2 regions of the Rahnella sp. Larv3_ips genome follow, and region 1 is predicted to be linked to the other one. Evidence: predicted binding sites of a transcription regulator. Region 1 holds the regulator's gene; the other holds the start of a gene.

Region 1 (15,771 bases):
TCAAATCGCACCACTCGGTGCAGAAAAGCATTCTGTCGGTTGCGGAAGCCGCCGAAGTGGCGCGTGCGCATAATGTGCCGCTGATCGTCGATGCTGCCGCTGAAGAAGACCTGACCTGCTATTACGAGATGGGCGCAGATCTGGTGATCTACAGCGGCGCAAAAGCCATCGAAGGGCCGACCAGCGGTCTGGTGCTCGGCAAAAAACAGTATGTCGAATGGGTAAAACTGCAATCGGGCGGCATTGGCCGTGCGATGAAAGTCGGCAAAGAGGGCATTCTCGGCCTGACGCAGGCGATTGAAAGCTATATCACACTGCCGAAAACCACCGGGCAGGAAATGGTCGACAAAATGACGCCATTTATCGCCAGCCTGAATGACATCAACGGCGTCTCGGGGCGTGTGGTCTGGGACAGCGCCGGGCGTGATATCGCCCGTACGGAAATCACCTTTGATGAAGCGGTACTCGGCTGGAAAACCAAAGCCATTGCGGACGCCATGAAGAACGGCGATATCGCCATTTATTTCCGTGGCTATCGCGCCAACGAAGGCAAGATCGAAGTCGATGTGCGCAGCGTGACGCCGCCGCAGCTCGCCATCGTCGCAGAGCGTTTTAAACAACTTTTCAGCGGAGAAAAAGCATGAAGCTGACCCCGAATTTCTACCGTGACCGCGTATGTCTGAACGTGCTTGCCGGTTCAAAAGACAATGCCCGCGAGATTTATGAAGCGGCAGAAGGTCATGTGCTGGTGGGCGTGCTGTCCAAAAATTATCCGGATGTCGCGAGCGCGGTGGCGGACATGAAAGAGTACGCCGCACTGATTGAAAACGCTTTGTCCGTGGGCTTGGGCGCGGGCGATCCGCGTCAGTCGCTGATGGTCAGCCAGATTTCTGCGCAGGTTCAGCCGCAGCATGTGAATCAGGTTTTCACCGGCGTCGGGACCAGCCGCGGAATGCTCGGGCAAAACGACAGCGTGGTCAACGGCCTGATTTCACCGACCGGTAAAGTCGGCTTCGTGAAGATCAATACCGGACCGCTGAGTTCAGCCTCTGCTGACGCCATCGTGCCGGTGGAAACCGCCATTGCGCTGCTCAAAGACATGGGCGGCAGCTCGGTGAAATATTTCCCGATGGGCGGCCTGAAAACCCGTGACGAGTTCGCGGCGGTGGCCCGTGCCTGTGCGGAACAGGATTTCTGGCTGGAGCCGACCGGCGGCATCGATTTAGAAAACTTCGAGCCGATCATGGACATCGCGCTGGCGGCGGGCGTGACCAAAATCATCCCGCATATCTACAGTTCCATCATCGACAGCGCGTCGGGTCATACCCGCCCTGAGGATGTAAAAACCCTGCTGGCCAGCGTCAAAAAACTGCTGGGCTGAAGGTCCTGACCTTTCCTGCGCGGTAAGCCGTCTGCGCGGTTAAACACCCTGCATCCCCCGTTCACTGCGCGGGTGCAGGGTTCTCTTGTCTGACAGTCCCAAATTCTGAGGAAATGTATGAGAAACTGGTTTCTGATTTCAGGTTTAACCTCCGCGATGCTGGCAGTGTCTGCCATGCCGCTCTATGCAGCAGAAAAAACAATGAATTCGACGATTTCGCATTTTGCTTATGTCGGCACCTACAACCCGAACGGGGAAGGTGTCTACCGCTTTACATTCGATCCGAAAACCGGCGCGCTGAGTGATAAAACCCTCGCCAGCCAGTTGCCCAATCAGGCGCAGATGGTACTCAGCCACGACGGCAAAACGCTGTTTATCGGCAGTGAAACTGACAATTACAACGGCGGTGAACACGGATCCGTGGCGGCTTACCGCATTTCGCCAGAAGACGGCAGCCTGACGCTGATTAATCAGGTGGATTCACAGGGCGCGGGGCCGGTGTACTTGTCACTGACGCCAAAAGGCGAACATCTGCTGGTGGCGAACTACATCAGCGGCGTGGTCGCGGTGTTCCCGGTGGAGGCCAGCGGAAAACTGAGCGAAGCCAGTAACAGCCAGCAGGATGCCGGTCCGGCGGGCGCGGGCAAACCGGCCGCCGCCGCGGAGGGCAGTTTTGCCATCAGCGACCACAACGGACCCCACGCGCATATGATCGCCACCGATCCTTCCGGTAAGTTCGCCTTCTCCACGGATCTTGGGCTGGATCGGATTTATCAGTGGAAACTCAACGGCGAGAGCGGCGCGCTGGAAGCTAACGATCCGCCGTTCATCAAAGCCTCTTCGGAAGGCGCCGGGCCGCGTCATTTTGTTTTCCATCCCAACGGCCACGTGGTTTTCCTGATCAACGAAGAAGCCTCGACGCTGACCAGTTATCGCTTTGATGCAACCAAAGGCACGCTGACGGAACTGCACAGCCTGTCCTCGCTGCCCGCCGGTTTCAAAGGCACCAACTTTGCGGCTGGCATCGTGCTGAGCAAAGACGGCAAACATCTGTACGTGGCCAACCGCCTGCACAACAGCATTGCGCAGATCACCGTGACCGGCGAAGGCGCAATGACCTGGAGCGGGGAAACCTGGACGCGGGGCGATTACCCGAGAACGCTGACCCTGTCCCCGGATGGCAAATATATTTACGCAATGAATCAACGAAGCGATAACATCACTACATTCAAGGTATCGCCGGACAGCGGCAAACTGACGTTTGTCGACAGCTACGTGGCGGTCGGCAGTCCGTCGCAAATGGTGATTGCGCCTTAACCGGCGCAGCAGAAACAAACCCCGTCCACGGCCAGTCATTGCCGTGGACGGGGCCTCGCTGAAACGAACTGGAAAAACCATGGTGAGATTTCCCAATCAACGGCTGGCGCAATTGTTCGACGCGTTACAGACCGAAACCCTGCCTCAGGACGAGCTGGCGAAGCGTCTGGCGGTGTCAACGCGTACCGTGCGTGCTGACATCACCTCGCTCAACGAAATCATCGCCGACTACGGTGCAAGCTTTGTTCACAGCCGTGGCAGCGGGTATCAGCTGAAAATCGACGATCAGGCGCTATTCTCGTCGTTACAGCACACGACGCAACGTAAACCGAACCCGACGCCGCGCACCGCCGCCGAACGGGTGAAAACGTTGCTGATCCGCTTTTTGACCTCAGCTTTTTCACTCAAGCTGGAAGATCTGGCCGATGAATGGTTTGTCAGCCGGGGAACCCTGCAAAATGATATGGCTGAGGTGAGGGAGCATCTGGCGCGCTACCACCTGAATATTGAAACCAAGCCGCGTTATGGCATGAAGCTGTTTGGTGCAGAGCTGGCGATCCGCGCCTGTCTGACCGATCTGCTGTTCCAGCTGGATGCTGAAGAACAGGCGAATCCGCTGCTGAAAGCGGAAAGTCTGGAACCGGAAGCGCTGGTGCCGCTGACGCGCTTTATGCATCAGCTGCTGACGCAGTCCTCCATTCAGCTGACCGATGAAGGCGAGCAGTATCTGATCCTCTATTGTGCGGTCGCCATCAAGCGCATTACCGGCGGCTATCCGCTGACGGATTTTGATGCCGAAGACGGCGACCCGGCGGTGAAACAGGTTTCTGTACGGCTGGCGGCTGAGCTGAAAAATCTCGTCGGCAAGGAAATCCCGGCTTCTGAAGAAGCCTATCTGCGGGTGAATATCGCTGCCCGTCGCGTGCAGCAAATTCTGCCGACCGACATTAATGCCGACGATGACGAATCGCTGGTCGATTACATTCTTTCATATATCAACTCGCACTATAACTACGATCTTCAGGGTGATAAGCAGCTGCGCGCCGACCTGCTGACGCACATCAAGACCATGATTACGCGGGTGAAATACCAGATTAATATCCCCAATCCGCTGCTGAACAACATCAAACAGCATTATCCGATGGCCTATGACGTCACGCTGGCGGCGGTGTCCAGCTGGGGGAAATACACGCCGTATACCCTCAGCGAAAACGAGATCGGTTTTCTGGTGCTGCACATCGGCGTCGGGCTGGAGCGGCATTACAATATCGGTTATCAGCGCCATCCGCAGGTGATGCTGGTGTGCGACACCGGCAATTCGACCATCCGCATGATCCAGGCGCAGATCAGCCGTAAGTATCCGCAGCTGGTAATGAAACAGATTGTGACGCTGCGTGATTACGAGAAGCTGGAGCACATCGACGAAGATTTTATTATCTCCAACGCCCGTATCAGCGAGAAGAATAAGCCGGTGGTGGTGCTGTCGCCGTTCCCGACCGAATACCAGATGGAACAGCTCGGCAAGCTGGTGCTGGTCGATCGCACACGGCCTTATATGCTGGAAAAATTCTTCGACGAAAAACACTTCATGATCGTCAACGAGCCGATGACCCAGGCGGAATTATTCCGCCATGTGTGTTCGCAGTTGGAGGCCGAGGGATATGTCGATCAGGCGTTTTATCCGTCGGTGGTGGAGCGTGAGGAAATCGTTTCGACCATGCTGGGCGAAGGCATTGCTCTGCCGCACTCGCTGGGGCTGCTGGCGAAGAAAACGGTGGTGATTACGCTGCTCTCGCCGCAGGGCATTGCCTGGGGAGAAGGGGAGACGGCGCACGTAATTTTCCTGCTGGCCATCAGCAAGGCCGATTACGAAGAAGCGATGGCGATTTACGATTTGTTCGTGACGTTTGTGCGGGAGCGTTCGATGAGCCGTTTACTGAGCAGTGAAAATTTTGAAAGCTTCAAGGCCATTGCAATAGATTGCCTTTCCCGCATTTAGCCTGCATCCCTGACGCCGCAGTGGCGTTCGTTCACCCGAATCACTGACTGATGTCAGCTCATCGGGAGTCTCTCGCTGGCTGCCTTGCTGCAACGCCAATGACTATGACTATGACGAAGACTATGACTAAGAGTGAGGAGTCTTAGTCTTCGTCAAATCCTGAATTGATCAGGTTCACGACTGCGGTCAGCGCCTGCTCTTCATCGGGGCCGGTGGCTTCGATTTCGATCTGCTGACCTTTCGGGGAATCGAGCATCAGCAGTGCTATCACGCTGCTGGCTTCTGCTTCTATGCCTGTGCCATTGCGCAGCATCACTTCCGATTCAAAACTCTGCACCAGTTCAAACAACTTCATGGCCGGACGGGCGTGCATGCCTAACCGGTTTTTGATTTCTACCGTTTGTTTCACCGTCATGATTTGCGTTTTTCCAGCGTGCGATGGCGGGATTGCACATTCTTCCCGCGGGAACGGAAATAGTCGGCCAGTTGTTCTGCGATATACACCGAACGGTGTTTACCCCCGGTACAACCAATGGCGACGGTCAGATAGCTGCGGTTGTTGGTTTCCAGCATCGGCAGCCATTGTTCGAGGTAGCTGCGGGTCTGGTAGATAAAGTTGTGCACTTCGGTGTGACGATCGAGGAACGCCGCCACCGGTTTATCAAGGCCGGTCATCGGACGCAGTTTCGGATCCCAGTGCGGGTTTGGCAGGAAACGCACGTCAAACACGTAATCGGCATCAATCGGCAGGCCGTGTTTGAAGCCAAAGGATTCGAAGACCATCGTCAGTTCACGCTCACGTTTGCCCAGAAGACGGGTACGCAGCATTTCTGCCAGTTCATGAACCGACATTTCTGAGGTGTCGATGATCAGATCGGCGGCGGAGCGCAATGGCTCGAGCAGATCGGCTTCTTCATCGATGGCACTTTCAAGGGACAGGTTTTTGCTGGAAAGCGGGTGCAGACGACGGGTATCGCTGTAACGACGGATCAGGGTATTGCGGTCTGCGTCGAGAAACAGCAACTGCGGCGAAAAACTCTCAGGCAGTTGTGACATCGCATGCTCATACACTTCCGGTGTTTCTGGCATGTTGCGCACGTCAATGCTGACGGCGGCAGACGTATTGCGTTCGACAAGTGTCTGGGCGAGCTGCGGCAGTAAAACCACCGGCAGATTGTCCACACAGTAAAATCCCATGTCTTCTAATGCCCTTAGGGCAACCGACTTCCCGGAACCGGAACGGCCGCTGACAATCATCAGCACCATGGTGTCACTCCCCTGGCATTCAGTGTTCAGAATTCACTTTCCCGGCGCGTTGCCGGGAATCATCAATTTATTCGTTTTCTGTCATTATCTGGAACAGTTCTTCGTCGCTTTGCGCTCCGCGCAGACGGCGACACACTGTTTTATCAGCCAATTTTTTGGCCACTAAAGACAAGGTGTGTAAGTGGGTTTTACATTGATCTGCCGGAACCAGCAAGGCAAAAAGGAGATCCACCGGCTGATTGTCGATAGCGTCAAACGCGATCGGTTGATCGAGCTGAATAAACACGCCGACGGCGCGTAATGTGTCTTCTTCCAGCTTGCCGTGCGGGATGGCGATCCCGGCACCGATCCCGGTGCTGCCCATACGCTCACGGGTCAAAATGGCGTCGAAAATCACTTGTGGCGACAAATTCAATTGTTTGGCAGCCAGTTCGCTGATGATTTCCAGCGCGCGTTTTTTGCTGGCGCAATGAACGCCGCTTTTGGTGCATTCGGCATTCAGCACCGACGTTAATTGCATTGCAGTATCGTTGATCATGTCATCTTCACTTTTGCACTGATTCACCCTTAAAGCTATATCGGCTCGTTCCCCGAAGGTCACAAGCCGATGCCCGAAGGTGTGTAGCACAGGGTTGGCTACATGAATGTCAGTGCTGTTTCAGTTTGTCTTTATGTTTGTTCAGCTGGCGCGCCAGTTTATCAACCAGGCCGTCAATCGCTGCGTACATATCCTGATGCTCCGAGGTGGCATGCAACTCGCCTCCGTTCACATGCAGCGTCGCTTCCGCGATTTTCTGCACTTTTTCAACGCTTAACACCACATACACCTGATTTATCCTGTCGAAATACTGTTCGAGCTTCGCCAGTTTCATCGTGATGAATTCTCTCAGGGGATCGGTGATCTCAATGTGATGTCCGGTAATGTTGAGCTGCATAATGTCTTCCTTCTCTGTTGAGGTCAAACTAACTGTTTACGCTGGTTTGAGGGCGGGATGGACAAAGACTCTCGGTATTTTGCGACAGTACGACGCGCCACCATAATTCCCTGATTGGAAAGCAGGGTAGCTAACTTACTGTCACTCAGCGGTTTTACAGGATTCTCCGCTGCAATTAATTTCTTCACCAGCGCCCGGATCGCGGTGGACGATGCCTCGCCGCCGCTGTCAGTACTGACGTGGCTGGAGAAGAAATACTTCAGTTCGAAAATGCCACGCGGGCTGTGCAGGAATTTCTGCGTTGTAACGCGTGAAATCGTCGATTCGTGCATTTCCACGGCGCTGGCGATATCGGCCAGCACCATCGGTTTCATGTATTCATCACCCATCTCAAAGAACGCCTGCTGCTGCTCAACGATGCAGCGCGTGACTTTCAGCAGTGTGTCGTTGCGGCTCTCCAGACTTTTGATCAACCACTTGGCTTCCTGCAAATTGCTGCGGATAAATTGCCCGTCGCTGTCGCTGCGGGTCGAATTGCCCATCGCAGCATAATGCTGGTTGATTTTCAGTCGCGGAATGCTGTCTGAGTTCAGTTCGACAGTCCAGACACCGGACACTTTGCGTACCAGCACATCCGGGATGACGTATTCGGATTCGCCGGTGTTGATCGACTGGCCCGGTCGCGGATCAAGAGACTGGATCAGGAGCATCGCTCCTTTCAGTGTATCTTCTTTTAGACGGGTTGAACGCATAAGTGCGCGGAAATCATGGTTCGCCAGCAAATCCAGATGTTCGCTGATGATAAGCCTGGCTTCTGTAATGAAAGGCGTTTCCGGGACGTACTGGGAAAGCTGAATCAGCAGACAATCGCGCAGGTCGCGTGCGGCGACACCCACGGGATCAAAACGCTGAACGCGTTTGAGCACGGCTTCCACTTCGTCCATCGTGACGTCGTCATCGCCGATACTTTCGAGAATATCGTCGAGAGAAATCGTCAGATATCCGGTGTCATCCACCGCATCGACAATCGAGGTCGCGATAGCCGCATCGGTGTCGGAAAACGGCGTCAGTTCGACCTGCCACATCAGGTAATCCTGAAGCGTCTGGGTGGTTTCACCCTGATAAACGGGCAGTTCGTCGTCGCTGTAATCGTTACCGGTACCGGACGGTGTTCCGGCGGTGTAAATTTCATCCCAGGTCGCATCCAGCGGTAACTCTTCGGGCATGTCTTTTTGCTCGAGAGCCTCGCGGGTATCCAGACCTTCACTGTCAGCGGTTTCGACCGCATCGATCTCATCGTGAAGATCGGTTTGTTCCAGCAGAGGGTTGCTCTCCAGCGCGAGTTGGATCTCCTGTTGGAGCTCAAGCGTGGACAATTGCAACAGGCGGATTGCCTGCTGTAATTGAGGAGTCATTGCCAGTTGTTGGCTGAATCTGAGTTGCAAACCTTGCTTCATATCTTGGCTTTATATCCGTAGATGAGTTCGAACGGCAACACTTCGGTCAGAAACGGCCTGTTTCAGTGTAAAGCGAAACAGGCGCGCTTCAGGCGGCGCAGATCACAGACGGAATTCTTCACCAAGATAAACACGTTTCACTTGTTCATCAGCAAGAATGTCGGCTGGGGTGCCGTGGGCGATAAGCTTGCCCTGACTGACGATATAGGCGCGTTCACACACGTCGAGCGTTTCACGGACGTTGTGGTCAGTGATCAGAACGCCCAGACCGCTGTCGCGAAGATGCTCAATGATTTTTTTGATGTCGATAACGGAAATCGGGTCAACACCGGCAAAGGGTTCATCCAGCAGGATAAACTTAGGGTTGGCTGCCAGTGCGCGGGCAATTTCCACACGACGGCGTTCACCCCCGGACAGCGACTGGCCGAGGTTATCGCGCAAGTGAGAGATATGGAATTCTTCCATCAGCTCATTGGCGCGATCATTGCGCTGTTCTTTGTTCAGGTCGTCACGGATTTGCAGCACGGCCATCAGGTTGTCGAACACGCTGAGGCGGCGGAAAATAGAGGCTTCCTGAGGCAGGTAACCAATGCCGCGACGTGCGCGGGTATGCAATGGCAAAAGGCTGATGTCTTCGTCGTCAACGATGATTCGGCCAGCGTCACGCTGTACGATACCGACCACCATGTAGAAGGTGGTGGTTTTACCGGCACCGTTAGGGCCAAGTAATCCGACGATTTCGCCTGAATTGACTGCCAGGCTGACATCTTCAACGACCTTACGGCCTTTGTATGCTTTCGCCAGATTTTCTGCGATTAATTTTGCCATAAATTATCAGTTACTCTTTTTGGTCTGGCCACCGGCTGCTGCCGGGGTCTTTTCCTGCAACTGTGTCGGAACCAGCACGGTCGTGACACGGTTGCCTTTATCACTGAAGGCTTCCATCTGCTGTTTTTGCACCAGATAGGTAATACGATCGCCTTTCACATTGCTGTCCAGCTGTTCAAGGTAAGCGTTTCCGGTCAGGGTCACCAGATCGGTTTCCACTTCATAACGGACTTTCTGCGCGTGACCTTTGATCGGTTTACCGTTGTCCTGCAACTGGTAGAAGGTCACCGGATTACCGTAGCCTTCCACCACTTCTTTACCGGAGACACCTTGCGGGCGGATCACCACAACTTTGTCGGCTTTAACCTGAATCGAGCCCTGATTCACCACCACATTGCCGGTAAAGGTTGCCGTGTTGGTGTTCACATCCAGCGCCTGATTGGCGGAATCAATGGTGATCGGTTTCGTTGTGTCGTCTTTCAGCGCGAATGCCGGAATGCTGATGGCCAACAACGAGCCGGTGATCAGAAGATTACGGATTTTATTTTTTGCTTTGAATTTCATAAGAGGTCGTTACCTTTTCGATCAGCTCTGCTGTTTTATCGCGCAGATTACCACGCATTTTCATGCCGTTAGATGTAAAACCTGTGCCATAAAGCGTTACTTCATCGTCTGAGGCAACGTCCTGTGTCGTCAGGTTAACCTGTGCATTATCCGTTTTGATTCTTTGCAGCTGTGATGTTTCTGGCGTCAGGCTGTCTGCCTGCACATGCCCATAAAGATAGAGCATTTTATCCTGAGTCATCTTGGCTTTATCAGAACGCAGCACCCAGGTTGGCACTTTATTCTTGTCATACATGGTCGCCACCGGGTTGGTAAACCATGTTACCTGATCGGTGGTGTAGTATTTGACCTGATCCGACACCAGTTTGTAGGTCAGGCTTCCCAGCGGGTCATACACCATGGTTACCGTGTGGGAACTTTGGTAGGTCGGTTCCTGATCGTTGACCGCCTGCGGCGCATCATCCGTATTGTCTGACAGTGACCAGCCAATCAGTATCAGCACGATGGCGGTCAGTACCAGAATGATCCAAAGTCTTGTTTTATTCATATCGACAGCCCTTTGGCGTCCTCCAGCTTGCCCTGCGCCAGCAGAATCAAGTCACATAATTCGCGTACTGCGCCACGGCCACCGGCAATGCGGGTCACGTAATGCGCCTTTGGCAGCAGGATAGGGTGTGCATCCTGAACCGCAACGGAAAGACCCACTTCAGCCATCACCGGCCAATCAATCAGGTCGTCACCGATGTAAGCGACTTCCTCTGCCCGAAGCGACAGTGTATCTAACAGTTCGCGGAAGGCCAAAAGCTTATCTGATTGCCCCTGATACAAGTGGCGAATTCCAAGGGTTTTGGCGCGATCTTCCAGTAATTTCGCATTACGGCCTGTAATAATCGCGACCTCAATGTCGGACGTCAGCAGGCAACGAATTCCATAACCGTCGCGAACGTTGAAACTTTTCAGCTCTTCTCCCTGATTTCCCATGTAGATCAGGCCATCAGACATGACGCCATCCACATCGCAAATCAGCAGGCGAACCGCTTTCGCACGTTCAAGCACATCGGTGCTGACCGGACCGTAGCAGGTATCCACCAGGGCTGCGCTATTACTCATTCAGGGCATTCCTCAATTAAACTACGCCAGCGCGCAGCATGTCGTGCATATGTAACACACCTAACAATTGGTCACCATCGGCAACCATCACACAGGTAATGTGTTTTTCCTGCATTAAATTCAGTGCGTCGACCGCCAGCAGGGAAGGGCGCACGCGCACGCCGCCGGTAGTCATCACTTCGGCAATGGACGCGTTATTGATATTGACGCCCATGTCGAAAATGCGGCGTAAGTCACCGTCGGTAAAGATCCCTTCGATTTTCATTAAATCGTCGCAGATGACGGTCATTCCCAAATTCTTGCGGGTAATTTCCAGCAGGGCATCACGCAGAGACGCATCGCGGCTGACGTGCGGGATTTCGTCACCGGAGTGCATGATATCGCTCACGCGCAGCAAGAGCTTGCGACCGAGTGCTCCGCCAGGGTGCGACAGGGCGAAATCTTCCGGTGTGAAGCCGCGCGCTTCCAGCAACGCGACGGCCAGCGCATCGCCCATCACCAGCACGGCGGTAGTGCTGCTGGTCGGTGCCAGCCCGAGCGGGCAGGCTTCTTTCGGAACACGCACGCAAAGGTGTACATCGGCGGCTTTTCCCATGGTACTTTCGGGATTGGCGGTAATGCAGATAAGCGTGATATCCAGGCGTTTTAATACCGGGATCAGCGACAGAATCTCGTGCGCTTCGCCGGAGTTGGAGATCAGGATCACGACGTCTTGTTTGGACACCATGCCCAAATCGCCGTGGCTGGCTTCGCCCGGATGTACAAAGAACGCCGGTGTGCCGGTGCTGGCGAAGGTCGCGGCCATCTTGCGGCCGATGTGACCTGATTTGCCCATCCCCATCACCACGACTTTGCCGGTACAGGCGAAAATCATTTTACAGGCGCGCGTGAAATCGCCATTAATGTATTGATCTAACTGCTCAAGTCCTTCACGTTCTGTTTTCAGCACTTCACGTCCGACAGCCTGGAAATCAAAGTCGGAGGCGAGGGTATCGTTAGCCATAGTCAATTCCTGACAGAGTTCAGAGGCCGATGCTGTCCGGTTGAAGGAACAGCACTGCCATATAGGCGATAAATCCACAGAGTAATAGTGCGCCCGCAACGTGGCCGATGCGATGTTTGCGCATCAGGCACAGCCCGGAGAGCACGATACTGACCGCCAGCATCACCCAGTAATCGCGATGAAACGCATCCGGGTTGAACGAGCCTGGCGCCACCAGCGCGGGTAATCCCAGCACCAGACAGGTATTAAAGATATTCGCGCCGATGATATTACCCAGCGCGATGTCATCTTCACCTTTGATGGCACCGGCAATAAACGTCGCCAGTTCCGGCAGGCTTGTCCCGATGGCGATGACCGTCAGGCCAATCACCAGCTCGCTGACACCAAAATAACGTGCAATAACCGTACTGTTGTCGACAATCATCCCGGACGCCAGCGGCATGATGATAAAGCCCAATGCCAGCCATAAAAACGCCACGGTATTACTGCTGTCGGAAGGAAGCTCAGACATCTGCTCGTAAGTCAGCGTATCCAGCCCTTCTTTTTCGGCCGCGCGGGCGATTTTTATCGCCAGCATCATAAACGCGGCGGCACTGGCCAGCAGCAAAACACCGTCAAAGCGACTAAGCTCTCCGTCACTTAACAGAAAACCACACAGTCCTGTGACCAGTAACAATAGAGGGAGTTCGCGGCGTAATATATCAGAACGAACGGAAAGTGGATGAATCAGGGCTGCACCGCCCAAAATCAGAAGAATATTAATGATATTTGAACCAATTGCGTTTCCAACCGCCAAATCCATTTGATCATTGATGGCGGCGGTGGTGGAAACGACCAGCTCCGGAAGGGATATGCCGACACCGACTACGGTAATGCCGATGATAAGCGGCGGCATGCCCATCGAGCGTGCTAATACTGCGGCTCCGTACACCAGACGATCGGCGGCATAAACAAGAAGTAAGAGGCCGACAATCATCAGTACGATAGCGAGAAGCATGCAACATCCTTTATTGGGTATAATGCGAGGTTCGTTGCCCGTTCAGGCAGGCGATTCCTTCGTCAACATAAGTTAAGGCAATATTTTGTACGAAAACGGCGCCAGCAGGTTCCTGTATGTTAGACGATGAAGGCTTTTATCATAAAATGGTAATTCGTTGATTTTGACCGTCTGTGGCGGAAAAGTAAATCGATGGCAACTTTGGTAACGAAACTGGGGTAAGTTTTTGTAAAAATACCAAAGTTATACAACACGGCTTGCGGGCCAGACGTATTCTTAGCGAAAGTAATTTAAGCGGAAGTCGTCTTTAGCGAAGGCATTCCGAAGGGATAAACGAATGAGTCAAAGCGAGTCGAATCTGGTTGAGATCAAAGGCATGAGTTTTGTGCGCGGCGATCGTCCCATTTTCGAAGAGATAAACATGACGGTCCCACGGGGTAAAATTACCGCCATTATGGGGCCTTCGGGGATCGGTAAAACGACGTTGCTGCGCCTTATCGGCGGTCAGCTGACGCCTGACAGCGGTGAAATCTGGTTCGACGGAGACAATATTCCCACTCTTTCGCGCCGCAAGCTTTATGAATCCCGCAAGAAAATGAGCATGTTGTTTCAGTCCGGTGCATTGTTTACTGACCTCAATGTGTTCGAGAATGTGGCGTTTCCGCTGCGCGAACACAGTAAATTGCCCGAAGCGTTATTGCGCAGCACCGTGACCATGAAACTGGAAGCGGTGGGTTTGCGCGGTGCCGGCGAACTGATGCCTGCTGAACTTTCCGGTGGGATGGCGAGGCGTGTTGCCCTGGCGCGTGCGATAGCACTCGACCCGGAACTGATCATGTTCGATGAACCCTTTGTGGGACAGGATCCGATCACCATGGGCGTCTTGGTCAAGCTGATTGACGAGCTGAACCATGCGCTGGGTGTCACCTGTATCGTGGTTTCCCATGATGTGCCTGAAGTTCTGAGCATCGCGGATTATGCGTATATCGTGGCTGCGCAACATGTCATTGCTGAAGGAACGCCTGAGGAGCTGCAAAACAATCCTGATCCGCGCGTTCGCCAGTTCCTTGACGGTATCGCCGATGGACCGGTGCCTTTCCGTTTCCCGGCCGGTGATTACAAAGCAGAGTTGCTCGGATAATGGAGTTTCCTATTTATGTTAACTAAGGCGCTCGCCTCAGTCGGACGTCGCGGGATACAAACCTGCGTGTCTTTTGGCCGTGCGGGCCTGATGCTCTTTCGGGCATTGGTCGGTAAGCCACAATTCGCCAAGCAGTGGCCTTTGCTGATTAAGCAACTCTACAGCGTGGGCGTGCTTTCCCTGTTGATTATCCTGGTGTCCGGTCTGTTTATCGGCATGGTGCTGGGATTACAGGGCTATTTGATTTTAACCACCTACAGCGCTGAAGCCAGCCTGGGCATGATGGTCGCGCTCTCTTTGCTGCGCGAACTGGGCCCGGTGGTCACCGCGTTACTGTTTGCCGGGCGCGCCGGGTCTGCATTAACCGCAGAGCTGGGTCTGATGAAAGCGACAGAACAAATCTCCAGTCTTGAAATGATGGCGATCGATCCGCTGCGCCGCGTTGTGGCACCGCGTTTCTGGGCCGGTCTGATTTCCATGCCTCTACTGACAGCGATTTTTGTCGCGGTGGGGATTTGGGGAGGATCGCTGGTCGGTGTTGACTGGAAAGGGATCGACAGCGGTTTCTTCTGGTCAGCGATGCAAACCGCTGTAGACTGGCGGACTGACTTGCTTAACTGTCTGATTAAAAGCCTTGTTTTCGCTATCACCGTGACCTGGATTGCGCTGTTCAACGGCTATGATGCGATACCGACATCCGAAGGGATCAGCCGGGCAACGACACGTACTGTAGTGCATTCGTCACTGGCGGTGCTGGGATTAGATTTTGTGCTGACAGCACTGATGTTTGGAAATTAAAATCATGCAAACGAAAAAGAGTGAAATCTGGGTAGGCGCATTTTTGATTATCGCATTGATTGCGGTGGTTTTCCTGTGCCTTAAAGTGGCGGATATCCGCTCTATTGGTTCGGATCCGACCTACCGAATCTCAGCGGACTTCGACAACATCGGTGGCCTGAAAAGCGGCTCGCCGGTGAAAGTGGGTGGCGTCGTTATCGGCCGCGTCAGCAGCATTACGCTGGATAAAAACTACTCTCCGCGTGTCGAAATGGACATCGACCAGAAATACAACCAGATCCCGAGCACCAGTACGCTGGCTATCCGTACCTCCGGTTTATTAGGCGAACAATTCCTGGCGCTGAACATTGGTTTTGAAGACCCGGAAATGGGAACGACTATCCTTAAAAATGGTGGCGTGATTCAGGACACCAAATCGGCGCTGGTTCTCGAAGATTTGATTGGACAGTTCCTGTACAAGAGCGGTGATGGCAAGGCGGATCCTGATGCGGGTGATACCACCGCTGCGCCAGCGTCAGAAGAGAAGACCGCGCCAGCACCTGACGCGAACACGGCTCCGCAACCGGCTGCCCATTAAGAATTGGCTCACGGATTCTCCACAAAAGAGGAAATAAGTATGTTTAAACGTTTAGTTATCGCTGCGCTGCTGGTGGTTATGGCCCCGATGGCCAATGCTGCTGTGGATAAAACCAATCCGTACAGCGTGATGAATGAAGCGGCGAGCAAGACTTTCACCCGCCTCAAAAATGAACAGCCAAAAATCAAGCAGGATCCTAACTATCTGCGTCAGGTCGTGCGTGATGAACTGCTGCCTTACGTGCAAATCAAATATGCCGGTGCACTGGTGTTAGGCCGTTATTATCAGCAGGCGACGCCTGCACAGCGTGATGCTTACTTTGCTGCGTTCAGCGACTACCTGCAACAGGCTTACGGCCAGGCGCTGGCGCTGTACAACGGCCAGAGCTATCAGGTTCA
Region 2 (15,771 bases), on a different contig from region 1:
GCCCCGCCTTCCAAATAATACTGAAATAAAGAAAATCACCGTTGCGCTGAGGACGATCGCCGGTCCGGCGGGCAATGAGGCGTAATAAGACCAGATCAGCCCGACAACGCTGGAGAGGATGCCGATAATCATCGCGCTCAGAAGAGTGTGAGGTAAATCCCGTGCCCAGAATCGCGCGCTGGCCGCGGGTAACATCATCAACCCGACGGACATCAGCGTGCCGAGGATTTGAAAACCGGCCACCAGATTGATCACCACCAGCGCCAGAAAAATGCCGTGGATCACCGCCAGCCATTTTCCGGCGCTGACCCGCAAGAATAACGAGTCAAAAGACTCAATCACCAGTGCGCGATAAATGCAGGCGAGCATCAGTAATGACGCGCTGCTGATGATCCCAACCATGATCATCGCGGAAGAATCGATGGCCAAAATGGAGCCAAAAAGCACATGCAGCAGGTCAACGCTCGACCCCCGCAACGAAACCAAGGTGACGCCCAGGGCAAGCGAACCGAGATAGAACCCGGCAAAACTGGCATCTTCTTTCAATTGCGTTTTACGACTCACCAGCCCCGATAACATCGCGACCGCTAACCCGGCAATAAATCCGCCAATGCCCATCGCCACCAGTGACATACCCGAAATCAGATAACCGATCGCCGCGCCCGGTAAAACGGCATGAGAAAGCGCATCCCCCACCAGGCTCATGCGACGTAACAGAAGGAAAACACCCAAAGGCGTGGCGCTTATCGATAACGCAATACACGCGATCAAAGCACGGCGCATGAATCCGAATTCAATAAACGGGTCGGCAAGCAAATGGAAAAGCATCATGAATTTGCGACTCCCGCCGCCAGAGCAAAAGGTTCTACCGAGACACAGGCATGCGACGGGTTGGGGAAATGGCTCAGAACCTCGCGGGCGCTTCCCCACAGATTCTGCTGAGCACTGAGGTAGAGCACGTCAGGAAAATGCCGCGCTACCATAGAAATATCATGCAAAACCGCGATGACGGTCTTACCTTCCTGATGCCATTGCGCAATCACATTTAACAACAGCGCGGTGGTCTGGCTGTCAATGCCGGTAAAAGGCTCATCAAGCATAATCAGGGGCGCCTGCTGGACCAGCAAGCGGGCAAACAAGGTGCGTTGCAGTTGTCCGCCGGAGAGCGAACCTACCGGGTAATGTTCCATTCCGGTCATGCCAACGGTTTCCAGCGCCTGCGCAACATTTGCCGCAGACTGCCGGTTAATACCACCAAATAAACCGCTCTGCGGCCAGCACCCCATGGCGACAAGATCCACAACGCTGATGGGAAATCCGCGATCCAGTTCAGTCTGCTGAGGTAAGTAGGCCAGGCGCGGCCGCTGGCCCTGACTGAAAGTAAAATCTCCCGTAATCGCCTGTTGCAGGCCTGCCACTGTTTTTAAGAAAGTCGATTTACCGGCACCGTTAGCGCCAATCACCGCCGTCAGCGAACCCGTTAAAAATCGTCCACTTAGCGGCATCGCAACAGCGCGGCGGTCATAGCCGACTTCAAGATTGTTAACGAAAATCATGGTAGCGAAATCGCCCAGTAAATTGCGGTCCAGAGAACAACGAGCACGGCCAAAACCCCCATGCAGCGTAGTGGCGAAGAAATGGTAAAGAGTGTTTTAGTCATGGCGCCCCCAAATAGTTATAATATAACATCACATGAAGGCGTTTTTATCAATACATGAACTGTTTCAGTTTCTTAACGGCGTGAAGTCCCCCAAAACTGTAAGAAAAGGGTAAAAAATAATGTACATATCCTAAACATGATGAAAATCAACTGACTATGCGTAAAGGCATTGGAAATTTTTTTTTCCACTAAATCCACAGAATACTCAAAGTATGTAATAATGAAGAGATACAGGTTTAGAGGATAAAAGGCGTGCGGAAAATCATTCCCGGTAATATTTATGGGCAAAATCCGTCTCTTAAAACGTTACAAGAGATTATTGAACGTTCTTTATCTGAAATTGAAGAACCTTTAATTGGCGATTTATCTTATTTTTCTGAAAATGCCCGTTATGAGCCGAATTCCATGGAAATCGTGTCTATAACTCAAACAGGCAAAAGCATATATTCAATGAGTTACAGGTTCAAATGGACGATTTTCAATGGATGCCTGGACATTAATGCTGATGAATTCACAACGCAAAATGTCACATTCTCAGTCACCTCTGAAGGGCTTGAGTTTGATATTATTGATATGTCCAGAGGAACAACTTCAGACGAATTGTAAGTTTGAGTAATACGTTTGCACAGCGTTCTAAAAATGAATTATATTTAAACCGTTGACTGTAGAATTATCCCATGTAAAACCTCCTGTCTGAGTCCGTTTTATTGTGATTGTTACTGATGTTTAACTCATGATGTGTAGTTCTTAAAAAGTGTAGTGAGAGCTGTTTCCTGTAAGCCATTAAGTTTTGTTGTTTACTCACAGAGTGTTATCAACACCGAATAAACCATTACGGAGGGGATGATATGGATGAGTACTCGCCTAAGCGGCACGATATCGCTCAGTTACGATTCCTGAATGAAATGTTGTATGATGAAGGGATTGCGACACTGGGTGACAGTCATCATGGTTGGGTCAATGACCCTACATCAGCTGTTAACCTGCAACTCAACGAACTGATAGAACACATTGCATCTTTTGTGATGAGTTTTAAAATTAAGTACCCCGACGATAACCATTTAAGTGATCTGGTTGAAGAGTATCTGGATGATACCTACACCCTCTTCAGTAATTATGGAATTAACGATTCTGATTTACGCCAATGGCAAAAGACCAAAAAGCGATTATTCAGAATGTTCTCAGGGGACTACATCTGTACCCTAATGAAGACTTGAGTAATAATTTATATGTTGTCATCAGAAAAAAATGAAAAGGCTACGATGAACAAAATCGACTATTTGATGCGTTTAAGAAAATGCACCACTATTGATACGCTTGAACGTGTTATTGAAAAAAATAAGTATGAGCTTTCCGACGACGAACTCGAATTGTTTTACTCGGCAGCTGACCATCGTCTGGCTGAACTGACGATGAATAAGCTATACGATAAAATCCCCGTTGCCGTATGGAAGTTTGTACGTTAAGTGCTTGCACTGAGCCGAATTATCGTGCGGCTCAGTGTTTATTATTTCAGCAATACTACGTTAGCGTTGTTAAACAATTTTCCTCACAGCACTCTTTCATTCTTTTCTTTGATTCGTTGATGAAACGTCTTTAAGAGAAATTGAAAACACTGTTCTGTTTTTGCTGATCGTAATGGAACCGGTTTACGCATCATGGCGACCGTTCGACTTAACATTGGCTGCTGCAAGTGGATCACCGTTAATTCATTATCGTTCAGCGTTGCCGTGTATAATTCCGGTAAAATCGCCAATGCCATGCGCGACCGTACCAGTCCATATAACGTTTCCTGAAAATCTACCCGGTAGCTGACGCGTAAATTCAGATGATGACTCTCATTCATCGCCGTCACCAGCCTGCTTACATTTCCTTTTGAAAACAACGCAATGTCCCTTTTTGCCAGTTGCCGCCACGGGATGTTATGCCCTTCTGCCAGCGCATCATCACGCCTGATCACCACGACAAACGGATCTTCGAGCAGCGGATATATTGCTATCGATTCCGGTACGGTACTGTCGGTAGCGCCGATACCAAAATCAACAGAACCGTTCTCGAGTTCCAATAATAATGCGTCATTTGTCAGGTCATGGAATTCCACACGCATATCAGGGAAATATTCAGATAATAATTGTGGCACCGCCGGAAATAATAATGTGCTGACGGAAGGCACTAATCCGATACGTAAAGTTCCATCTCCGCCCTGGTGCATAATTTGCTGCATATCATCGAACACGCTGTGAGCAGTATTCAATAAGCGTTCTGCATACGGCAGCACAGCTTCGCCCTGCTCAGTCAGCCTGACGTTCTGCGCCGTCCGGTGCAATAACTTCCCACCCAACACGGATTCAATTTGTCGCAGCGCACTGCTTAACGCAGGTTGGCTGATTGCCAGACGGTTCGCCGTTTCAGTAAAACTGCGCAATTGCGCCAGCGTCACAAAATATTGAATTTGCTTGAGAGACAGCGCAGGCAGACGACGCCAGGGTTCAGACATAATGTGCAGAGGTTCCGGTCAAAATAGAAAACGTTTGCCCAGCATAACCGCATCTTATAATCGGATAAAATAAATCATCTGTGCAAAGCCCCTTCCTCTCCCTACATTAGCCACATCATTCTGCAAATCCGGAAACTGCTATGACCGAGAACCTCGCTTCCCTGCCCTTACGCCAGCGGGCGATTGATGCCGCATTAGGGAAAATTCCTTTTGACCATTTGCTGATCAACGCAAAGATCGTCGACATGGTGACGGGTGAGGTCCGTAATGCAGACGTGGGTCTGGTCGGTCACATGATTGCCAGTGTCCACCCACGTGGAAAATTTACCCGGTCGGAAAATATTGATGACTTATCAGGTCTTTATCTTTCACCCGGCCTTATCGATACCCATGTTCACATTGAAAGCTCCCACCTGCCCCCTGAAAAATATGCGGAGATCGTTGTCGCTCAGGGGACGACGACCGTGTTTTGGGATCCTCATGAGCTGGCAAATGTGCTGGGCGTGGCCGGCGTTGAGTACGCAGTCAAAGCCAGCCGGGGTTTGCCATTGCGTGTGATTTGCGCGGCGCCTTCCAGCGTGCCTTCAACGCCGGGTCTGGAAATGTCGGGTGCAGATTTCAAAGGCCAGGAAATGCAAACCATGCTGAGCTGGCCCGAAGTTGCCGGCGTCGCGGAAGTCATGGATATGTATGGCGTGCTGAACGGCAGCGAACGCATGATGGAAATCCTTGATGCCGGATTACGCAGCGGCAAACTGATCGAAGGCCATGCGCGCGGGCTTAAAGACGAGCAGCTCCAGGCCTATCTGGCGGCAGGTGTGACTTCCGATCATGAACTGACCTCAGCGGAAGATGCGCTGGAGAAATTGCGCGCAGGCCTGACTCTGCAAATTCGTGGTTCTCATCCTTATCTGCTGCCGGATATTGCTGCCGCTCTGCTGGCCTTACCGCATCTTTCCTCGCAAATTACGCTGTGTACTGACGACGTGCCACCGGATCATCTGCTGGAAAAAGGCGGACTGATCGCGCTGGTCAAACTGCTGATCTCCTTTGGCTTACGTGCTGAAGACGTGTTGAGAATGGCGACATTTAACGCCGCCATCCGTATGCGCCGCTCAGATCTCGGGCTGATTGCCGCTGGCCGCACTGCTGACATTATTGCATTCGACTCTCTTGAGACGCTCAACCCGCGCAAAGTGTATGTCGCCGGAAACTGCGTTGCAGAACACGGGGAAATGTTATTCAGCCCCGCTGCCGCCAGTGACGTTATCCCGCCACGCGACACCATGCGCCTGCAAAAAGTGGCCGAAGCTGATTTCCATTTTAAAATCCCCGGACTGAAAAAAGGTAAGGCGCGCTTACGTAACATCAAGGGCGCTCGCTTCACGCAATGGAGCGAAGTGATTGTGGAAGTCAAAAGCGGAGTCGTACAAATTCCGGAAGGTTTCAGCCTGATTTGGGTACAGCACCGGCATGGGCGTCATGAAGCCACGCCGAAAATGGCGTTGCTGGAAGGCTGGGGAGAATTACGCGGAGCGATAGCCACCTCTTACTCCCATGACTCACATAATCTCGTGGTTATTGGCCGTCATCCCGCCGACATGATGCTGGCCGCCAATCAGCTGATCGCCAGCGGCGGCGGTATGGCGCTGAGCCAGAACGCGACGTTGCTGGCCAGTGTCGATATGCCGATTGCCGGAATGCTCTCAGATTTACCCGCAGACGTGCTGGCCGCACAGTTTAAAAACCTTCGCGAGCTTAGCGCGCAGATCGCTGACTGGGAGCCGCCGTACCGGGTCTTTAAAGCGATCGAAGGAACCTGTCTCGCCTGTAATGCTGGGCCACATCTGACGGATTTAGGGCTGACGGATGGCGGATTGCGCGAGATTGTCGATCATGTTTTGGAAATCTGGCCCGACGAGGCCTGATCTTTATTAATAAGAAACACAAAAAAAACAGCACGCACCACTCATTAATGACGATGTTCAGGGGAATTTTATGACCGACAGCTCTGTGAAAAATGTGACAGCCTCATCGGGTGAAAGCTGGTTGCAGCGCCGCTTTCAGCTTCGTCAGCGGGATACGAAAGCGAAAACCGAATGTCTGGCCGGGATCACCGGTTTTCTGGCAGCGGCTTATTTGCTGATAGTGATCCCCGGTCTGCTGGCGGCGGGTGGCATGGATAAAGGAGCCGCCACCACCGGCGTCATTTTGGTATTTGTGTTGGGCTCTTTGCTGATGGCGTTCTACGCGAATCTGCCGTTTATGGTTGGCCCTGGCATCGGCGGTTCGGTACTGGTCGGTATTACGCTGGCCGGAGACGGTATCACCTGGCCAATTGCGCTGGGTATCGCCTGCTGGTCAGGGATCTTATTTTTTGTGATGACGGTATTCGGCCTGCGTGAAGTCGTCACCCGCTCGGTTCCGCAATCCATCAAACTGGGTCTGACGGCGTCGATCGGTATTTTCGTCGCGCTGCTGGGTTTTCGTAATGCAGGCCTGGTGCTGGCCAATGCCAAAACGCACGCGCTGGCACTGGGCGATTTCACTTCTCCGGGTGCGCTGATTGCTTTGCTGGGTTTGCTGGTGGCAGTGGGTTTACAGGCTCGTAAAATCCCCGGCGCTATTCTCTGGGCGATTCTGCTGGCAACGGTGGCCGGGATCCCGTTTGGCGTAACGCATTTACCTGAACAGTGGATCGCTTTACCACATTCTCTCGCCCCGCTCTGGGGGAAAGTCGATCTGACTGGCGCTATCAATATCGCCTTCCTGCCATTTCTGTTTATCTTTTTCGCCTCAGAATTCTTCTCAACCATGGGCACCACGCTGGCGGTGGGCGGTGAAGCCGGACTGCTGGATGAACACGGCAACATGCCGCACATCAACCGGCCCTTTATGGTGGATTCGATTGCTGCGGCGCTGGGTCCGGTTGTCGGTATTCCTGCGGCAACCGCATTAATCGAATCCTCAGCGGCGGCTGAGGCGGGCGGGAAAACGGGTCTGACGGCGCTGGCGGCGGCGGTGATGTTCCTGCTGATGCTGCTGTTCACGCCGGTGGCACTGATGATCCCCAAAGAAGCGACCGCACCGGCGCTGATCCTCATCGGCCTGAATATGTTCAGTAATCTACGCAAAGTGGACTTAGCGAATTTCACCGATGCTTTACCGGTGCTGCTCATGGTGATGATTACCCTGATTTCCAACAGTTTTGGTACGGGCATCGCGGGCGGATTGCTGTTTTACATCATCATCAACGTGGTGGCAGGAAAAATGCGCGAAGTGCCGACAGGGCTGTATATCCTGGCAATCCCGCTGGTGTATTACTTCACGACGCTGGTGCATCACTGAAACAAAAGAAAAAAGAGACTGGCGTTAGGAATCGAAAAGAGAAGGCGTAAAGTTTGCGGGGCCTGAAATGGTGGAGGCCCTGCCAGCTACATCCCGGCACACACGACACCTGCTATGGCTGCTTCCTTCCGGACCTGACCGAGTTAACAAGTTAGTGTTGCGGGAGAACCAACAGGGCCCCCATTGTCGTTGTTGGCTTCTCTTCTCTTTACGGGAGAACTGAAGCGGTGGGCATTATCAGTGATGCCCACCGCAAAAGCAAGTTAACCGCCGACAACCGGTGTTTTCTTAAACAACAGCGCCGAAACTCGCCTGTCTGAGACGCAAAATTACGTCATACTGTCCGGCAGACACTGAGGAGGATGTAATGTCGGAGCCCGATAACTTTCGTCAGCGCGTATTTCAAATTATAGCGGCTATCCCCGCAGGCCAGGTCACAACGTACGGTAATGTGGCACAACTGGCAGGATCGCCACGCGCTGCCCGTCAGGTTGGCGGCGTGCTGAAGAAATTGCCCGAAGGCAGCACCCTTCCCTGGCACCGCGTGATTAACCGCCACGGCGAGATTTCATTGCAGGGTGAAGATTTTAAGCGCCAGCGTCAGGCGCTTCTGGCCGAAGGCGTCGTCTTTAGAAAAGGCAAAATCGATTTAGATAAGTATGGCTGGAAGTGGTAATGCACATAAAAAAACACCGCCGGAGCGGTGTTTATTGTTACAGCAGCAGACATTAATAAGCAGGCGACGGAGCGACTGCGCTGACCGGTGCCGGAGCGGTGCCTAATCCTGTCGGCTCAGACGGGTTGCTCAGTGGCCCTAATGCACCCGGCTTGGTGGCAACAGGAACGGAGACAACCGGGACAAGTTGCAGATCCGCACGTGTACCCTGTCCATTGTTAATCACTTCTTTAATGGAGTCGGTCACGAAGGTCATCTGACCATTGATGGTCACCGCCGCACTCAGGATAACGTGTGAGTTAGGTGGAATGTCCTGTGGGTTATACGGCAGGATAAACGTGAATGGTGCCTGCTTACCCTGCGTTCTCGCCACTTTCTGCGAGATCACACGCGATGGTGCATCAGCAACAGAGGCATCGGACAATGTCACGGTCAGTACCGCGTCAGGCGGCAACGCCACACGCTGAGCGATAAACACACTACCGGATACGTTTGGCCCCGTTATCGCGGGTTGGGTGGCCGGACTGGCTGCCGTATTCACCGGAGCCTGCTGCGCGGGTGCCTCATGATGCTGTGCGCATCCGGCAAGAGTCAGAGACAGCGCGGTTCCACCTACTATCTGCCAAAGTTTCATAGATCGTACTCCCTTTTTATTATTCGCTTGTCGACAAGCTGTAATAAACGCCGACATGAAAATGGTTTCTTTAACCAGCGTACCTGTTAATCATGGCACAATAATCTGAATTTTTCCTCCCGGTGGCTAAACAGGTCTTCTGAGCGCCCGTAAGATCCTCTATCATTAACAGGTTAGACCTGTGCTTTTGCTGCGCTTACGGGCTGCATCAGGCATGAATTAACCGGTAACTTTCATGAGGCCACTATGAGTCAGGCGTTAATAAATCTGCTGGATCTTCTGGATCTGGAAAAAATCGAAGAAGGGCTGTTTCGTGGTCAAAGTGAGGATCTGGGCTTGCGCCAGGTCTTTGGCGGGCAGGTTGTCGGGCAGGCACTCTACGCAGCCAAACAAACGGTGCCGGTTGATCGCGGGATCCACTCGTTCCACAGTTACTTTTTACGTCCGGGTGACAGCAGTAAACCGATCATCTATGACGTGGAAAACTTGCGCGACGGCAACAGTTTCAGCGCCCGTCGTGTGAAAGCGGTACAAAACGGTAAACCTATTTTCTACATGACAGCCTCTTTCCAGAGTCATGAAGAGGGTTTTGAACATCAAAACACCATGCCTGATGTACCGCCGCCCGAGTCACTGATTTCGGAGTCAGACATTGCCAAAAATCTTGCGCATCTGATCCCTGAAAAAATTCGTGATAAATTCCTCCGTCACCGGCCGATTGAAATGCGCCCGGTGAAATTCCATAACCCGCTGAAAGGCACTAAAGAAGAGCCGCACCGCGCGGTGTGGTTCCGCGCCAACGGCGAAATGCCTGATGATCTGCGCATCCATCAGTATCTGCTCGGTTATGCTTCAGACTTCAATTTCCTGCCGACCGCATTGCAACCGCACGGAATTGGTTTTCTGGAGCCTGGAATGCAGGTCGCGACCATCGATCATTCGATGTGGTTTCACCGGCCATTCCGTATGGACGACTGGCTTCTTTACGCGGTTGAAAGCACATCAGCTTCCGGTGCCCGTGGTTTTGTACGCGGTCAGTTCTATACCCGCGAAGGGGTGCTGGTTGCCACTACGGTGCAGGAAGGTGTGATCCGTCAGAGAACGGCAGAATAAGCTTTTCAGTCTGAAAATCAGGCATTAAAAAGGGGCGATAGTGATATCGCCCCTTTTGCTATTCATCATTATTTTTAGTTTTGGTACTGCCGTTCAAAAAGCGTTAGCGCACTGCCTTCTCTGAATGTATATGACTGAGATTACTGGTTGTAAGCATTTTCGCCGTGGCTGTTGACGTCCAGACCTTCACGTTCCTGTTCTTCAGGAACACGCAGACCGACCAGCATATCAGCTACTTTATAAGCGATGAAGGCAACAACACCTGACCAGACCAGCGTAACGCAGACGCTGAAGAACTGTACCCAGACCTGATGGCCCATGGTGACGCCTTCTGCATAACCCACGCCGCCCAGTGAGCTGGAAGTGAATACGCCGGTCAGCAGGCAGCCTACGATACCGCACACGCCGTGCACACCGAATACGTCGCAGGTGTCATCAACACGCAGCCATTTTTTCAGGGTAACCACCCCCCACAGACCGGTAGCACCACCGACCAGACCGATAATCAACGCACCACCCACGCCGACCGTACCACAGGCTGGCGTGATGGCAACCAGTCCTGCGATGGCACCGGAGCTTGCGCCAAGCAGAGAAGGTTTACCGCGAACCATCCACTCTACAAATGTCCATGACAGGATTGCGCCAGCCGTTGCGATAACGGTATTGAGGAAAGCCAGAGCCGCAATTGGACTTGCTGCGCTTGCTGAACCGGCGTTGAAACCGAACCAGCCAACGTAAAGGATCGCCGCACCTGTGAAGACCATTGGCAGGTTGTGTGGCTTGAATGCTTCTTTGCCAAATCCTGCACGTTTACCCAACAGGTAGGCACCGACCAGACCCGCGATGGCGGCGTTAATGTGAACCACCGTACCGCCGGCAAAGTCCAGCGCACCGTCTGCTGCCAGGAAACCCCCCGCCCAAACCATGTGAGCCATCGGAATGTAGGAGAAGGTCAGCCAGATCACAGTGAAAATCAAGACCGCAGAGAAACGTACACGTTCAGCGATACCGCCCACGATCAGCGCCACGGTGATACAGGCGAATGAACACTGGAACGCCACGTGAATCATCTGCGAGAAGGTGCCGGTGACCGAATCAAGGCCGATGCCTTTCATCATCACATTACCGAAACCGCCGAAGAACGCGTTGCCTTCGCTGAAGGCCAGGCTGTAACCGTAGAGGATCCACAGAACGCAGACCAGTGCGAACGTCACGATGACCTGAGTCAGCATAGATAACACGTTTTTAGAACGCAGTAAGCCGCCGTAGAACAGCGCCACACCGGGCACGGTCATAAAAAGCACCAGTGCAGTACAAATCATCATAAAGGCATTGTCAGCACCGTTAGCGGCTGCTGGCGCTGCTGCCATGGCAAGCGAAGGCAACAATGCAACCGCCCCAAGCCCCATCATGGATAAAAGTTTTTTCATTAGTAGCCCACCCCTGTTCTCAAAACTGTTTTTCTAAGCTCTTTTATCTCAACTCTTCATTCAAAGAGATGAACCTGAAATTACAGTGCTGCTTCGTCGGTTTCACCGGTACGAATACGGATAACGCGTTGCAATTCAGCAACGAAAATTTTGCCGTCACCAATTTTCCCGGTGTAGGCCGCTTTGCTGATCACGTCGATCACTTCATCGAGCTGATCGTCAGCGATAGCAATATCGATTTTTACTTTTGGCAGGAAGTTCACGCTGTACTCTGCACCGCGATACAGTTCAGCGTGACCTTTCTGACGGCCGAAACCTTTAACTTCCGTTACGGTCAGGCCCTGAATTCCAACAGCAGACAGCGCTTCGCGCACGTCTTCCAGCTTGAAAGGTTTGATCACCACAGTAACCAGCTTCATTTTGCCACTCCTCGAATTAAGGGCTTGCCGCGGAAAAACCGCGCCCGATACGAAATGGATAAAGCAAAGGCTGTGCCAGAGTTGAAATTGCGGAGAGATTCGTTTGATTACCGCGTAATACGGCATTTTCAGAATATTCGTGACGAGGCGCACACTTGGCCGTTCACATCATTATCATGACGCGCGCACCAATAAGGTGCCGACCGCTGCTTTTTAGTGCAGTGACATCACGCCCAGAGACTTGATGCCAGATGAAGGTGCAGGCCAGAAAAAAGGAGGGGGGAAATCGGGAGAAAAAAACCACCCCAACGCGGTGCACTATGCTGCGTTGGGGCGGGTATCAGGCGTTTTGCGTCGCCGGCGTGGCCTGCTCCGCTGAGGCAAGTTCCTGACCGGCAAGCTGCAGCTGATACATCTGATAATACCGGCCTTTTTCAGCCAGCAGTTGCAGGTGATTGCCCTGCTCCACTGCCTGACCACGATGCAATACCAAAATGTTATCCGCATCGACAATCGTCGAAAGACGATGGGCGATCACCACCAGCGTCGTTTGCTGTCGGATGGCCCGAAGTGCACGCTGGATCGCCTGTTCAGTACCTGAGTCGATATTGGCAGTTGCCTCGTCAAGGATCAAAATCTCCGGGGCCTGCACCAAAACGCGCGCCATGGCCAGCAACTGTTTCTGACCTACCGAGAGATTATTTCCCTGTTCGCCGAGGCGAGTGTTTAAACCTTCCGGCATTTCGCGAATAAGAGGCGAAAGCTGCACAATATCCAGCGCGTGCCAGACTTGCGCTTCATCGATGTCGCGCCCTAACGTGACATTGGCGAAAACCGACTCAGCCAGCACCACCGGATCCTGCTGAACCATCGCAATCCCTTTACGTAAGCTGGCGTGCGAGAGATCGGAAATGTGACGGCCATTAACCCGGATCTCTCCTTTATTGAGCGGGTAATATCCCATCAGCAAATTCGCCAGCGTACTTTTACCGCTACCCGTATGCCCGACCAGCGCAACGAAACCTCGCGATGGCACATGCAGGGATATATTTTCCAGCACCCATTTGTCCGGCAGATAGGCAAAACTGACGTCTTTAATGTCTATCTCGCCGCCGGTAAGTCTTTTGTCGTCAGCCCCGTATTGCTGCTGGGTTCGGTCCATCAGGTCAAAAATTCGTTCACCCGCGACGACGGCCTGCTGAAGAATCGACTGCTGCGAGGTCAGCTCGATCAAAGGCTCGTTCAGACGCCCCAGATAATTGATGAAAGCATAGAGAACACCGACGCCGACTGAACCTTCTGCGCTGAATCCGAACAGCAGTAACAATCCGCACAGAATTAACGAGGAGAACAAACTGAGCAATGGCCGCAGAAGAAAGCCTTCCAGCCGCAGCGTTTGCATACGCGCCAGATAATGCGACTGACTGGCACGGGTCAAACGTTCGCCAAAACGCTTTTGCTGGCGGAACTGCTGGATGACATTCATGCCGTTAATGACTTCGTTGAAACCGTCATTGATGTCCGCCAGATAGCTTCGGACTTTACGAACAATCGGGGTACTGTAAATCTGGTACAGCCCCATCACGACGAAAACCGCCGGGAAAATACATATCGCCACCGAGGCCAGACGCCAGTCAAGACTGAACATTGCCACCAGCATCGCGCCAATCAACGCAATACTGCGCAATACGGTCGAGACGACGGTTACGTACAGATCGCGGATCACTTCCGTATCATTTGTGACACGAGAAATCAGTTGCCCGACGGGCTGAGTATCAAACGCACTCAGCGGCTGGCGCAATGCAGCATCCATCACATCGGTACGCAAACGCTGAACCACGCCCACTGCGGCCCGGTTAAACAGCAACGCCTGGAAATAGTGCAATCCGGCAGCCAGAAACTGCAGCAGGATAAAGCACAATGCCAGCAGACTGATTTTGTCCCACGGCATTTCGCCTTTGGCGACATAGTGGTCGATAAAGAAACTGATCAGAATCGGCCCGGTCACCTCTGCTGCTGCCGCAATCCACAACATCAGCACCGCGACAGAAAGAGGTTTTCTGTAAGGCTTACCGTAGACCAGCAGGCGCTTCAGCGTCGGCCACATCTTTTGAATTTTACTCACTTTTTGCTCAGCCACGTGGTTCCGGCTCCTGTTCCTGCGGTACATCGTCCAGTGCGGCTTCCAGTTGCTGGTAACGGAACATATCGCGATACCATCCTGACTCAGCGGCAAGTTGCTCATGGCTTCCGCGCTGGGAAATACAGCCGTGGTTAAACACCAGAATCTCGCTGGCTTCGGTCAGTGCGGAGAGACGATGGGCACTGATGATGACGGTGCGGTCGCTGCCCCACTGACGCAGGTTGTGCAGGATCTGATGCTCTGTCCTGCCATCAACCGCAGACAATGCATCATCGAGGATCAGGATTTCCGCTTTCAGCAATAAAGCACGGGCAATAGAAATTCGTTGCTTCTGTCCGCCAGAAAGCATCACTCCGCGTTCTCCGACCTCTGTTTCATAGCCGCCGGGTAAACGCAGAATATCGTCATGAACGCTGGCAAGCCGCGCCGCTTCCTCGATCTCTTCCCGGCTGGCCTCTGGACGTCCCAGCGCAATATTTTGTGCGACGGTGTCAGAGAACAGGAAAGGGGTCTGGCTCACAATCGCCAGACGTGCGCGCCAGTCATCCAGGCGGATCGTTTTCAGCGACAGGCCGTGATAAAGCACATCCCCTTCAGTGACATCAAACTGTCGCTGAAGCAGCGACAGCAAGGTACTTTTACCGGAACCTGTCGGGCCGCACAGACCGAGCATTTGCCCAGGTTGCAGGGAGAACTTCACAGAGGACAAGGCCGGATGTGTTGTGTCGGGATAGTGGAAATCCGCAATGTTTGCTTCAAGTACAGCGCGTCCGGCAGGCAGAGGCGCAGTACCGTCCACGACGCTGGGCGCTTCCTCAAGCAGGCTGCGGATGCGGCTGTAGGCGGCGCTACCGCGTTCAACGATATTGAACATCCAGGCCAGCGCCAGCATCGGCCAGATCATCAATCCGAGATACATGACAAAACTGGTTAACTGCCCGAGTGTCAGATGCCCGTTAACCACCATCCAGCTACCACCGCCGATAGCCAGCAAATTAGCCATGCCAATCGAGACATAAATAGTCGGGTCAAAACGGGCATCAACACGCGCTACACGCATGTTTTTCGCACCCGTATCCGCGGCCACATCAGCAAACTGGGAAGACTGATGGTTCTCGAGGCCGAAGGCTTTGATCATGCGAATACTGGTCAGGCTTTCCTGCGCCTGATCGTTTAATGAGGAAAAGGCAGCCTGCGCGGTTTTAAAGCGATGATGAAGTTGGTCGCCGTAGCGTTTAATGATAATAGCCATCACCGGCATAGGAACCAGCGACAGCAGCGTCAGCTCCCAACTGATTTGCGTCGCCATTACGATTAGAACGGCAAGCCCCATGACCAGCGAATCAACCAGCGTCAGAACGCCCTCGCCTGCGGCGAAAACCACGCGATCGACGTCATTGGTTGCCCGGGCGATAAGATCACCCGTTCGGTGGCGTAAATAGAAGGCCGGATGCTGACGGCTGAGCTGCCGGAAGAAATCCTGACGCAGTTCTACGGCAAGCTGATAGGACGCACCGAACAACAGCACGCGCCAGACGTAACGCAGCAAATACACCACAATTGCCGTGGCGACCATGAGCCCAAGCCACGCAAACAGTACGCCGGTTGACATCGTTTTGGTTGTGACGCCATCAATAATGACACCAACTAGCTTAGGCGGTATCAATTGCAGAATGGCGATGATAATCAGCAAGGCAACGGCACCCAGATACCGGCGCCATTCACGTCGGAAGTACCAGCCTAATTGGGCGAACAATCTCACGCAGTGATTTCCATACAAATAATAATGATGATTTTATTGAGAAAAAGCGCCCGAAGCAGGCCTTTTTCTCATCAGGCGACAAGGATAAC

The links. The regulator sigma-54, encoded in region 1, starts transcription at its own class of promoters, with help from an activator protein. The targets are predictions, from matches to a motif close to GTTGGCACANNTTTCGCTNT.
Positions count from the first base shown of each region.
Region 2: glnK (P-II family nitrogen regulator) is a predicted target of sigma-54. The motif match lies at 11,838-11,857, and genes of this name have one in related genera.

Region 1 is NZ_MJIB01000003.1:384,758-400,528, reverse strand. Features, by position in the region: gene ED901_RS01865 (DgaE family pyridoxal phosphate-dependent ammonia lyase) at 1-644, shown strand, start outside; gene ED901_RS01860 (KDGP aldolase family protein) at 641-1,381, shown strand; gene ED901_RS01855 (lactonase family protein) at 1,499-2,698, shown strand; gene ED901_RS01850 (transcription antiterminator) at 2,778-4,697, shown strand; gene npr (PTS phosphocarrier protein NPr) at 4,840-5,112, opposite strand; gene rapZ (RNase adapter RapZ) at 5,109-5,963, opposite strand; gene ptsN (PTS IIA-like nitrogen regulatory protein PtsN) at 6,031-6,501, opposite strand; gene hpf (ribosome hibernation promoting factor) at 6,611-6,898, opposite strand; gene rpoN (RNA polymerase factor sigma-54) at 6,922-8,355, opposite strand; gene lptB (LPS export ABC transporter ATP-binding protein) at 8,458-9,183, opposite strand; gene lptA (lipopolysaccharide ABC transporter substrate-binding protein LptA) at 9,190-9,747, opposite strand; gene lptC (LPS export ABC transporter periplasmic protein LptC) at 9,725-10,294, opposite strand; gene kdsC (3-deoxy-manno-octulosonate-8-phosphatase KdsC) at 10,291-10,857, opposite strand; gene kdsD (arabinose-5-phosphate isomerase KdsD) at 10,874-11,860, opposite strand; gene ED901_RS01795 (calcium/sodium antiporter) at 11,880-12,857, opposite strand; gene mlaF (phospholipid ABC transporter ATP-binding protein MlaF) at 13,195-13,998, shown strand; gene mlaE (lipid asymmetry maintenance ABC transporter permease subunit MlaE) at 14,014-14,796, shown strand; gene mlaD (outer membrane lipid asymmetry maintenance protein MlaD) at 14,801-15,373, shown strand; gene mlaC (phospholipid-binding protein MlaC) at 15,413-15,771, shown strand, end outside.
Region 2 is NZ_MJIB01000005.1:619,773-635,543, forward strand. Features, by position in the region: gene ED901_RS11760 (metal ABC transporter permease) at 1-831, opposite strand, end outside; gene ED901_RS11765 (metal ABC transporter ATP-binding protein) at 828-1,556, opposite strand; gene ED901_RS11770 (hypothetical protein) at 1,913-2,266, shown strand; gene tomB (Hha toxicity modulator TomB) at 2,509-2,877, shown strand; gene ED901_RS11780 (HHA domain-containing protein) at 2,923-3,126, shown strand; gene ED901_RS11785 (LysR family transcriptional regulator) at 3,210-4,157, opposite strand; gene ED901_RS11790 (adenine deaminase) at 4,298-6,085, shown strand; gene ED901_RS11795 (NCS2 family permease) at 6,156-7,505, shown strand; RNA gene ffs (signal recognition particle sRNA small type) at 7,583-7,679, opposite strand; gene ED901_RS11805 (MGMT family protein) at 7,873-8,181, shown strand; gene ED901_RS11810 (YbaY family lipoprotein) at 8,234-8,815, opposite strand; gene tesB (acyl-CoA thioesterase II) at 9,062-9,928, shown strand; gene amtB (ammonium transporter AmtB) at 10,069-11,358, opposite strand; gene glnK (P-II family nitrogen regulator) at 11,439-11,777, opposite strand; gene ED901_RS11830 (SmdB family multidrug efflux ABC transporter permease/ATP-binding protein) at 12,118-13,902, opposite strand; gene ED901_RS11835 (SmdA family multidrug ABC transporter permease/ATP-binding protein) at 13,910-15,682, opposite strand.